DNA from 2 places in the Undibacterium sp. MH2W genome. Region 1 is predicted to be linked to the other one. Evidence: predicted binding sites of a transcription regulator. Region 1 holds the regulator's gene; the other holds the start of a gene.

Region 1 (5,803 bases):
CAGTGTATTTTGGTTTATTACAAGTAATCGAGAATTTAGGCATGCGCGCCATTGCGATTCCCTGTACGGAGAAAGACGGGATGAGTATGGAAGCGTTGGACTACGTGCTCGAACATCAGTCTGGCATCAAAGCCATTGTGGTCATGCCCAATTTTCAGAATCCACTGGGATGCCACATGCCCGTCAAGAATAAAAAGCGACTGCTTAAATTGGCTGAACAATGGGATCTTGCGGTGATTGAGGATGATGTGTTCGCCGATGTCGCACCATCCACTGCATTCACTGAGCGCGCTCAGCCACTGAAATCGTGGGACAGACATGGGCGTGTGATTTATTGTGGTTCTTGCAGCAAGAGTATGGCTCCTGCATTCAAGATTGGTTGGGTGGCAGGAGGTCGATTTCACGCCAAAATTGCGGCACTGAAACTGAGTCTGTCTTTGGTCACGCCGCTCGTTGAGCAAAGAGTTCTGTCGGAATTCATGCAAAGTGGTGCGATGCATGGTCACTTGCGAAAATTGCGGGAGCGTCTCGCCGCCACCATTCCACTTGCGACACGTGCTGTACAAGCCTATTTTCCCTCGGGGACGCAGCTCATCAGCACAGCGGGTGGTTGGTGGTTGTGGATCGCCTTGCCAGAAGAGGTCGATACGCTTGTCTTGCTGCGTCGATCAGTCGCACAGGGACTATCCTTCACGCCTGGGGCCATGTTTTCGAATGCCGATAAATTTGCGCATTTCTTGCGGCTCAATATTGCCCGTCCTTGGGGGCGTGATATGGAACGTGCACTTCAATTGTTGGGAGAACTGACCCGACAATTGTTGCTGGAAACGGGCGACAGGGGGCAAATTTCTCGTCCTCAGAATTAATTGTCGATTTGTTCTAGAATGGGCATCCATCTTCGCCGCTTCTTACCATGTTGATCAATGTACGCTGCAACTGCTCTACAGTTGCTCTACAGTGGCTCTGTATGTGCATTGTTGCAATAAGAATGGCGATTCCCCGAATTGAGGTTAGTTATGTCAGCATCACCACATCAGTCTCCCGCGGCCGCTTCTGTGGCATCTCCTGCAACGCAACCACCTATCCAACAAGCTAATGACGCATTTCATAGCATGCCAGTCATCAGTACATGGATGACTTTCTTGCTTGCTGTTTCCTGTGGATTGATTGTCGCTAATTTGTATTATGCGCAGCCATTGGTCGGGCCGATCAGTCAGGCCCTTGGTTTGGATCCGAAAGCATCTGGGTTGATTGTTACACTGACGCAGATTGGTTATGGCGTCGGGCTGTTATTGATTGTTCCATTGGGTGATTTGATTGAAAACCGCCGATTAATCCTAGGGACGATGGTCTTAGGGACGGTGGCGCTAGTAGGTGCCGCGACGGCGAGTACGCCCCTTTTATTTTTGATCGCCGCTTTTTGTATCGGTGTGGGATCGGTCGCTGTTCAGATTTTAGTGCCGCTCGCCGCCCATATGGCCCCCGAAGCCATTCGTGGCAGAGTAGTTGGTAATGTCATGAGTGGCTTAATGATGGGGATTATGCTGGCGCGTCCGGTCGCTGGGTTTATCACACAGATATCCTCTTGGCATGTCGTATTTTATGTGTCGACGGTCATCATGGTCCTGCTGGCGGTGGTGTTATCCCGCGCTTTGCCAACGCGTGTTCCTGTCGCCAAACTTCGCTACGTTGAATTGCTGCAATCTATGTGGCATCTGACGCTGCACACACCAGCTTTACGTCGCCGCGCCATTTATCATGCGTGCTTGTTTGCCGCATTCAGTATGTTCTGGACGACAACACCTCTATTGTTGGCGGGCCCTTCTTTTCATTTGTCGCAAGCCAGTATTGCCTTGTTTGCCTTAGCTGGTGTGGCGGGCGCTGTTGCTTCGCCGATTGCCGGGCGTCTCGCTGATAAGGGCTGGACACGCCCAGCTACCTGCGTCGCGATGCTTTGTGTTGCGGGGGCATTTTTGATGACGCACATTGCGCCTGCGGGCTCGTCATGGGCGCTCGGACTGTTGGTTGTGGCAGCAATCGTGCTGGATTTTGGCGTATCGGGTAATCTCACCTTGGGACAGCGAACGATTTTTGCGTTAGGGGCGGAACATCGCTCTCGTCTCAATGGCGTCTACATGGCCACCTTTTTCATGGGTGGCGCCGCAGGCTCAGCCCTTGGTGCGTGGGCTTACGCTTATGGTGGCTGGTGGTTGGCGTCTTGCTTTGGATTTTCTTTGCCTGTGATTGCACTGATCTATTTTGCAACCGAGTAGAATGGACGTTGTTGGCATTGAGGACTTGGTCCTATTATCACGATGAAAAGGAGTGTGTATGCGTCAATGGGTCTCTCTCGTTGCTACTTGTGTGTTAGCGGTCAGCGCACTTCAAGCGAGTTCTGCCGGTGCGGCGGGTCTGAATAACGATGCCAAAATGAAAGTCGTGGTGCAAGTCAGTGACGATGATCCGCGCAAATGGCAAATGGCGCTGAGTAATGTAAAAAATATCCAGCGCGATCTCGGTGCTGATCACGTCGAGATTGAGGTTGTTGCTTTTGGCCCAGGTATTGCGATGTTAAAGGCAAATGCGGTGACCGCGGCGCGTGTTACAGAGGCCAAGGCGGATGGTATTGTATTGAATGCGTGCCAGAATACGATGGCAGGGATGAAGCTCACACCTGAGGATATGAATCCAGTCGTCACTTACGTACCCTCTGGCGCCGGAGAGGTGGTTAAGAAACAGTACGCAGGATACGCCTATTTGCGTCCATAAAGCGACTAACTCGTCACGGCTGCTTAGCTAGACGTTTTTTCTTTTTTTGATTAGGGAAGCGTTGCAGGAATTTGTTTTTTAAATGCATGACACGCTTCCATAATGATGGTCTCTCACGCGCCGCGCGACTCTGGGCGTCGTCTTCTTTCATTTTCTCCGTTGCATCGACGATTGAAATTCCTTTGACCATCAAGGTCTCGTCTTGGTGTTTTCTACTAACGGGGTCACTCGCGTGCGCAATCATGCCGTCGCTTAAGTGATAGGCTGCAATGGCGGCCGAAATAGCAGGGTTGTTCGACATTGCGGTCGCGTATAAAGCAGGCGTCACAGTGAGTGTGGCGGGTGTCGCAATGGTCTCGTCAATTGTTGCTGGCGCTTGCTGAACCTGTGCGTTTCCGAGACTGGATACGTTGACTGAGGGCGATGTCGATGGCAAGAGTTGCGCTTGGTGAATTTCTGCGGCGACTGAGTTAACGTTCTCAGCTGCAATTGCACTGAGCAGTGCTTCGCTCGTTAAGCTAGTCTGAACCTGGCTATTCAACACAGCATCCGACGTATTTTGGAGTGCAGTCGTCGCTTGCGGTTGAGTCGTTTGGGTATTCGTTGACGTATTGTAGGCAAGTGCGGCGAGCGCGATATTGTTGAATTGTTGTAGTGCGTTGGTTTGCGCGTTGATCTCCGCTGTTGTTGCAGGTTGATTCGCGAGGTCCAATTGCGCTTGCGCATCTGTTTGGAGCAAGTTTTGAATGCGTGCGAGTGTCGATAGTTCGACGACGGTGCCTGATTCAGCGAGTGGCGCGATTGACTGCGACGAGGCATGCGGCGCTGTCGTCGTAGGAATAGCATTGACGGACGTTGCAGGCGGTAGTGGCGGGATAATCGGCGTGCTCATCGCATTCTCCGAATGGTTCTTGGTGTTGTTATCGGCAGTAACAAGCGAGAGTTAAGTGGGGGCGATGAAAGTTTTCTCTGGCATCGCAACAGCAAGTTGATGTTATTTTTTCGTTTTGCTTGCAGCACGATGCTCAACATTGACTTCTTGAATCGCTTCCGCAAATTCTGAAATGTCTTCGAAGCTTTTATAGACTGAGGCAAAACGGATGTAGGCGATTTTGTCGAGTCGTTTGAGTTCTCGCATCACCAGTTCACCGAGTTGGACTGACATGATTTCCCGCTCGCCGCTGGCAAGTAACTTTTCTTCGATACTTTGTACCGCATTGTCGACCGCTTCTGCGGATACGGGGCGTTTCCGCAATGCAAGCATCAGACTGGCGCGTAATTTTGCCGATTCATATTCCGACCGGCTACCATTTTTCTTGACGATGACCGGCATGATCAATTCGATTCGCTCGTACGTTGTAAAGCGTTTATCGCATTGCGCGCAGCGGCGTCGGCGGCGCATGACATTACCTTCTTCTGAGACGCGTGTATCAATCACTTGGGTGTCGTCGTGATGGCAGTAAGGGCATTTCATGTAGGTACGTGTATCTTTCTGATGTAATTTTTCAGGGGTTACGATCAATCGGTCTCATGTGCTGCGCTTAATAAAACGCCACTCAGCGAGTGGCGTTTTCATGCATTGCTTACGACTTACTTCGCGTAGACAGGGAAAGCAGTTGTCAGCTTTTTGACTTCTTCTTTCACACGTTCGATTGTTGCTGCATCGTTAGGATTGTCCAGCACATCCGCAATCAAATGACCTACTTTGATCGCTTCTGCTTCCTTAAAGCCACGCGTTGTAAAGGCTGGGCTGCCTAAACGAATGCCAGATGTAATCATTGGCTTTTGTGGATCGTTAGGAATACCGTTTTTGTTACAGGTCATGTGCGCAGAACCCAAGATGGCTTCCGCTTCTTTGCCTGTCAGACCTTTTGGACGCAAGTCGACGAGCATTACGTGGGATTCTGTACGACCAGACACAATACGCAGACCGCGTTCAGTCAATGTTTTTGCCAATGCTGCGGCATTTTTAACGACTTGTTCTTGGTAAGCTTTGAACTCTGGTGTGAGGGCTTCTTTGAATGCGACCGCTTTACCAGCGATCACGTGCATCAATGGACCGCCTTGCAAACCTGGGAAAATCGCAGAGTTGATTTTCTTTGCAATCGCTTCGTCGTTAGACAAAATGATACCGCCGCGTGGGCCGCGTAAGCTCTTATGGGTTGTGGATGTAACGACGTCTGCAAACGGTACTGGGTTTGGATAAACGCCAGCAGCGATCAAGCCAGCATAGTGCGCCATATCAACCATGAAATACGCGCCAACTTCTTTAGCGATTTTGCTGAAACGCTCGAAGTCGATACGCAATGCGAAGGCAGAGGCGCCAGCGATGATCAGTTTTGGTTTGGCTTCACGTGCCAGTTTTTCCATGGCGTCGTAGTCGATATCTTCATTGGCATCGAGACCATAAGAAACGACGTTAAACCATTTGCCAGACATATTGAGTGGCATACCGTGCGTGAGGTGACCACCTTCCGCCAAGCTCATACCCATAATGGTGTCGCCTGGGTTCAGTAATGCAAAGAATACGCCTTGATTGGCTTGGGAGCCGGAATTGGGTTGAACGTTAGCGAAGTTGGCACCGAATAATTGCTTCAAACGGTCGATAGCGAGTTGCTCAACGACGTCAACGTGTTCGCAGCCACCGTAGTAACGTTTACCTGGATAGCCTTCTGCGTATTTGTTCGTCAATTGAGAGCCTTGGGCTTCCATGACGGCTGGGGATGTATAGTTTTCAGAAGCGATGAGCTCGATGTGTTCTTCCTGGCGATGGTTTTCCAGTTGAATCGTTGCGTACAGTTCTGGATCGATATTGGCGAGTGTATGGTTTTTAGCAAACATGGCTTTCCTGATTTTCCTGTTAATGTAAAAAACGTGATCGGTGATTGTTTTCTATGAGGTGTCAGTCGGACGTGGTCGTAGAGTGGCAGCCTCACAAATTTACCATCAGGCTACCCAGGCGCACGGCGAGGGTCTTTCGACCCCGAAATCTCACGCTTCCCGATGGATATCCATCTTTTGTTGGTGTTCATAT
Region 2 (5,803 bases), on a different contig from region 1:
AGGGATACGATCAATACGCGCCAAGCTGCCGTCGAAATATTTCAGATCGGCGATCATGACTTCATCCCACAATCCACGCAATTTCAGATCACGAACCAGATGTTCGTTAATTTCTGTGAATTCTCCCGACAGGTTCGATTTCACATACAAGTTCTGATACGTTGGTTCGATACAAGCGGACACGCCAATGATGTTAGAAATCGTTGCAGTTGGTGCAATCGCTACGCAATTCGAGTTACGCATACCGTGTTGTTTGATGCGTTCACGGACCACTGTCCAGTCCATTGTTTCGGAGAAATCAGCTTCCAGATAACCGCCGCGCTCTTCCGCCAACATTTTGAGTGAATCTTGCGGCAAGATGCCACGATCCCACAACGAACCTTTGTATGAACTATAGGTGCCGCGTTCTTCTGCCAACTCTGTGGACGCCAAATACGCGTAGTAGCACACTGCTTCCATCGACGTATCAGCAAACTCGACCGCTGCCATCGATGCGTAAGGGACGCGCATCATGTGCAAGCAATCTTGGAATCCCATGATCCCCATCCCAACAGGACGATGACGCAAGTTGGAGTCACGCGCTTTCTGTACTGCATAGTAGTTAATGTCGATGACGTTATCAAGCATACGCATCGCAGTACGGATGGTTTTTTGCAACTTAGCGTGATCAAGCTTGCCGTCTTTCATGTGCGCTGGCATGTTCACAGAGCCCAAGTTACACACAGCGATCTCAGATTCGTTGGTGTTGAGTGTGATCTCAGTACACAAGTTAGATGAGTGAACAACGCCAACGTGCTGTTGTGGGGAACGGATGTTGCAAGGATCTTTGAATGTGATCCATGGGTGGCCAGTTTCAAACAACATGGACAACATTTTGCGCCACAGATCGAGCGCTGGTACTTTCTTAGACAGTTCCAACTCGCCAGAAGCAGCCTTTGCTTCATAAGCCAAGTAGGCCTGTTCGAAAGCTTTACCAAATTTATCATGGAGATCTGGCACGTCGGATGGCGAGAACAATGTCCAGTCGCCTTTTTCCATGACACGCTTCATGAACAGGTCAGGAATCCAGTTCGCCGTGTTCATGTCATGCGTACGGCGGCGATCATCACCGGTGTTCTTACGCAAATCGAGGAACTCTTCGATGTCCATGTGCCATGTTTCCAGATAAGCACAGACGGCGCCTTTGCGTTTACCACCTTGGTTGACAGCGACGGCGGTGTCGTTAACGACTTTCAGGAAAGGGACAACACCTTGTGATTTGCCGTTGGTGCCTTTGATATGTGCGCCCAAGGAACGCACTGGTGTCCAGTCATTACCCAAACCACCCGCGTATTTCGCCAGCAATGCATTTTCTTTCAGTGCATCGTAGATACCAGCCAGATCATCGGCAACTGTTGTCAAATAGCAGGAAGACAACTGGGAGCGTTGTGTACCAGAATTGAACAAGGTCGGTGTGGAGCTCATGAAGTCAAAGCTCGACAACAAGTTGTAGAACTCGATAGCGCGGGCATTGCGATCTTTTTCTTCCAGTGCCAGACCCATCGCCACACGCATATAGAACGCTTGCGGCATTTCGATACGGGTACCACGAACGTGCAAGAAGTAACGGTCGTACAGCGTTTGCAAACCGATGTAGCTAAATTGCAAATCACGGTCAGACACCAAAGCCTTCGCCAAACGCTCGAGATCAAATTCGCCGAGGCGTGCATCGAGCAATTCTGCAGCGATCCCTTTTTGGATGAACTGTGGGAAATAAGTAACGTACTCGGCCGACGCATCTTGTTGCGCCACTTCTTTACCGAATACTTCTTTACGGATTGTATGTAACAACAAACGCGCAGTGACCAAGCTGTATGCAGGGTCTTTTTCCATCAATGCGCGGGCTGCCAAAATAGCAGACTTGTGCAGTTCTTCAACTGGAACGCCGTCGTACAAGTTTTTCAGTGTTTCCGTCAGGATGGCTTCTGCATCCGCTAATTTATCCAAACCAACACATGCGGCAGTAATCAGGGCGCGCACTTTGTCGATTTCCAACACAACGCGCTCGCCGTCGATCACGACATGGATCTTCGGTAATTGTGCTTGGGAGGCTTGTTGCGCTTCGCGCTGCAAACGACGCTCTTCTTGATGCTTAGCACGATAGAGCACATAAGCACGAGCCACATCGTGTTCACCCGAACGCATCAACGCTAATTCAACCTGATCCTGAATATCTTCAATGTGGAAGGTACCGCCTGTTGGCTGGTGACGCAACAAAGCAGCGACCACTGTCGCCGTCAATTGCTCAACCAACTCACGGATACGTGCAGAAGCTGCACCTTGACCGCCATTGACGGCCAAGAACGCCTTGGTCATTGCGATAGCGATCTTAGAAGGTTCGAATCCAACGACAGCGCCGTTACGACGAATAACGCGGAAATCGCCGTAGTTAACTGTGCTTGTACCCGTCGGGGAGCCTGCTGTGCTGCTGAGCACGCCAGATTCAATCATGGATGTCGTTGATGTTTCAGTTGAAGAGTGCATTGAGCCTCCAGTGTCAGTTATATCTTGATACGCCGCGAATCTGTCAAACAATCAGTCAAACAATCCTTCGCCGCGCACGGTTACGATCAGGTGTTGCGCATTACTACAAATAGCTAAACTTCGCTAAAAACCGCTAAAAGTGATGCTATTTCTTATTTTGTAAATCAATTGCAGGTGTGAAATGGGAAAAGAAGCAAGAAAGGTAAAACAAGAAAAAACCACTACATATAGTGCACAAATTTTGATTAGCCCTAATTCTAGTACCCCACCTCAGCAGATGCAACCGCTATTTCGATCTAAAAAAAATTTATTTTTTACGAAAATCAACATCAGGGGAATTGACTTTCAGGAACCCACAGTAACTCTTGGTAAATAGTGTAAGTAAGCACTAACGAGAATCCATTTTCATCCAATCGTGATCCCGTCAACAGCGCGAATTTGTGTTATGTCTCAGGGTAAGTATCGGCGAGAGCGCGTCAACCCACCATTGAAAGCGGCGTAATGCTTGTTCTACTTCGTCGCAGTTGAGCAACAAAGCATCACTACCGCGGAATCATGGCGGCATGATCACGGGATGCTTTTGAAAAAATGGCGGATTGTGCTGCGGGGAGTGGCCGCCGTCACTCTTGGATTTTGAGTTTCTGGATTTGGTAACGTAACTGACGGAAACTCACCCCCAGCAGTTCTGCTGCCTGCGTCCGGTTATTGCCAGTTTGTTGCAACGCACGACGGATCATTTCAGATTCAATGCCGTCCAGAAATTGCGGCAATGAAAACGGAAACGCAGGGCACGCAAAGACATCCCCTGCGATTGCTGTCGTAGGAGCTGGGGCATCGGCAGGTACCGAAGCGGAAGAAAGAGTGGGTTCTCTGGCGTCGTCAGGTTTGACGTCTCTCTGACGGTCGTCCAGCGTTGCGAGCGGTGATGACAAGACAGGAACGTGACCTGCGCCTTGCAGCACCAAATCATCGACCTCAATACAACTATCGTTGGCAAACGCAATCGCGCGCTCAAGAATATTCTCTAGTTCTCGGACATTACCAGGAAACGCATACGATGACAGCGCCTGCAATGCGGTCTGGGAAATGGTCATTGGGTCGGTGGATAACTTCCTTAACAAGGCAGTCGACAAGTCTTGGATATCTTCCAACCGTTCACGCAAGGGCGGCAAGCGAAGCTCAATGACGTTAAGCCGGTAATATAAGTCCTGCCTGAAACGTCCTTCAGCAACGCACTGCGCCAAATTCTGGTGCGTGGCGCTCACGATCCTGACATCAACGGCCTCTTCTGTTGTTGCACCGACTTTACGAATACTTCGCTCCTGAATCGCTCGCAGCAACTTGACTTGCATCGCCAGCGGCAAATCGGCGACCTCATCGAGCATCAGTGTACCGCCATTGGCTGCCTGGAAAAATCCCTCTCGGTCGTCAGCAGCGCCGGTAAACGCGCCCTTACGGTAACCAAAGAACTCAGCTTCCATCAAAGCCTCGGGAATAGCACCGCAGTTGACCGCGATAAATGGTAGCCCTGCCCGTGCACTACGCCGATGAATTTCACGCGCGGCCAATTCTTTGCCGCTACCCGACTCACCCGTAATGATCACTGGCGCCATACTGCGCGCTAACCGGGCGATTTGATCTCGGACTAATTGCATCCGCTCCGAACGCCCAATCAAGAAAGACGGTGCCGACGACTGAGCCGCCTCTGCCTCCATGGCTGGCTGGCCCTTCGCAGCGACTTCGTTCATTTCTAGCGCGGAACGGACTAATTTACGTAATTGATCTAACGCCACCGGCTTGGAGACGTAATCAAACGCCCCCGCCTTGAGCGCGATGACGGCATTGTCAGCACTACCAAAAGCGGTAATGACCGCAATCGGCGTGGACTTGTAATGCGTATTGACTTCTTCTACCAACTCCATACCAGACCCGTCTGGTAAGCGCATATCAGTCAACACTAGTGAATAGGCTTTTTTCGCCATGTAGGCACGTGCTTGTGCCAGATTCTCAGCACTATCGACGTCAAGCCCCATCTTAATGAGTGTAATTTCAAGCAACTCGCGTAAATGTGCCTCGTCATCGACGACAAGAATCCGGGGGCAAGTCGAGTTCGCCACATTATTTGTCATGGATTCACTTCAGAAAAATTGATTACAAACCGGCCACTTGGCTCTTCTTTATCCTGATCGATACGGTATTCGTAATCGAGCAATGCACGATTATTCAAACATAATTCACGCGCCATATATAGCCCTAGACCAGTTCCCATTCTCGACGTTGTGTAAAAAGGCTCAAATAAATGGGCTCTCACATCATAGCTGATGGGGGCACCATCATCCTGGATATGCAATTCTTGGCGTCCAGCGCTATTGGATAGTGCATATAAGCGAATACTGCCAGGATTGCCACTCGCATAGCGCACGGCATTTGACAGCAGGTTGGTAATAATTTCCACTAGATGTCCGGGATCAAATCGGACTTGAAAATCAACATTCTGATGAACTGCCACCAATCCTACAGGCAATGTTTGTGTTTCAACAAAATCCTGTACACACGAAGTGACCGCACCAATTAAGGAGTAAGGCTCAACATCGTTGCGCGCTTTACGTGATAATTTGAGGATATCTTCAATGAGTTGATTTAAGCGCGTCACGTTATCGTCGACAATTTTCAGAAGACGTTTAGCCTGAATTTTATTGTCCTCAATATGTGCAATATCTTCATTCAGCAATGAGGCTGCATAGGAAATAGAGGATAAGGGGTTACGTACCTCATGGGCGATACTTGCAGTCAGTCGTCCCATGGAGGCGAGTTTGAGTTGCTGCGCCTGATTCTCGATATCAGACACATCCTGCATAAAGATAATGACGTAATCACCCGCTGGCTCGTTGATGGCGATGACATTCACATCTTTCACCAACATGACACGCAACTTTAAATGCGTAACGAATTGCTGACGTTCACTTCGCGGACCAAAGCCGCTGCTATCGAAGTTCGACTTCGGGTTATTTTTATTATCGTCAACATAACATGGTATCGAAACAAAGCTTGTGCTACTGTCTCCAGCGCGTGTTGTGCCGTCCAATAGATGTTGACGCATTTCCGACAACGTCTCGATCAGAGGACGCAATGCAATGATCTGCGAGATCTTCACCCCGAGCATCTCTTTCGTCAGATTCCCGCCCAACATCCGTTCAGCGGCTGGGTTAATTTCAAACATGCATCCCGTATGATCGAGGACTAATACACCATCCCCCATATCAGCAATCACCAACCGATT

Evidence for each region. Region 1 encodes NrdR, which represses ribonucleotide reductase genes. Its sites were predicted from a motif close to CACNANATNTNGTG; they were not measured.
Region 2: a site for NrdR is predicted at 2,743-2,756, ahead of ACO0K2_RS00475 (ribonucleoside-diphosphate reductase subunit alpha). Genes of this name have one in related genera too.

The regions. Positions count from the first base shown of each region.
Region 1 is NZ_JBMPPA010000008.1:99,394-105,196, reverse strand. It holds gene ACO0K2_RS16920 (PLP-dependent aminotransferase family protein) at 1-866, shown strand, start outside; gene ACO0K2_RS16915 (MFS transporter) at 1,113-2,273, shown strand; gene ACO0K2_RS16910 (DsrE family protein) at 2,332-2,769, shown strand; gene ACO0K2_RS16905 (hypothetical protein) at 2,783-3,661, opposite strand; gene nrdR (transcriptional regulator NrdR) at 3,764-4,243, opposite strand; gene glyA (serine hydroxymethyltransferase) at 4,360-5,610, opposite strand; ZMP/ZTP riboswitch at 5,716-5,803, opposite strand, start outside.
Region 2 is NZ_JBMPPA010000001.1:99,465-105,267, reverse strand. It holds gene ACO0K2_RS00475 (ribonucleoside-diphosphate reductase subunit alpha) at 1-2,523, opposite strand, end outside; gene ACO0K2_RS00470 (sigma-54-dependent transcriptional regulator) at 3,144-4,652, opposite strand; gene ACO0K2_RS00465 (sensor histidine kinase) at 4,649-5,803, opposite strand, start outside.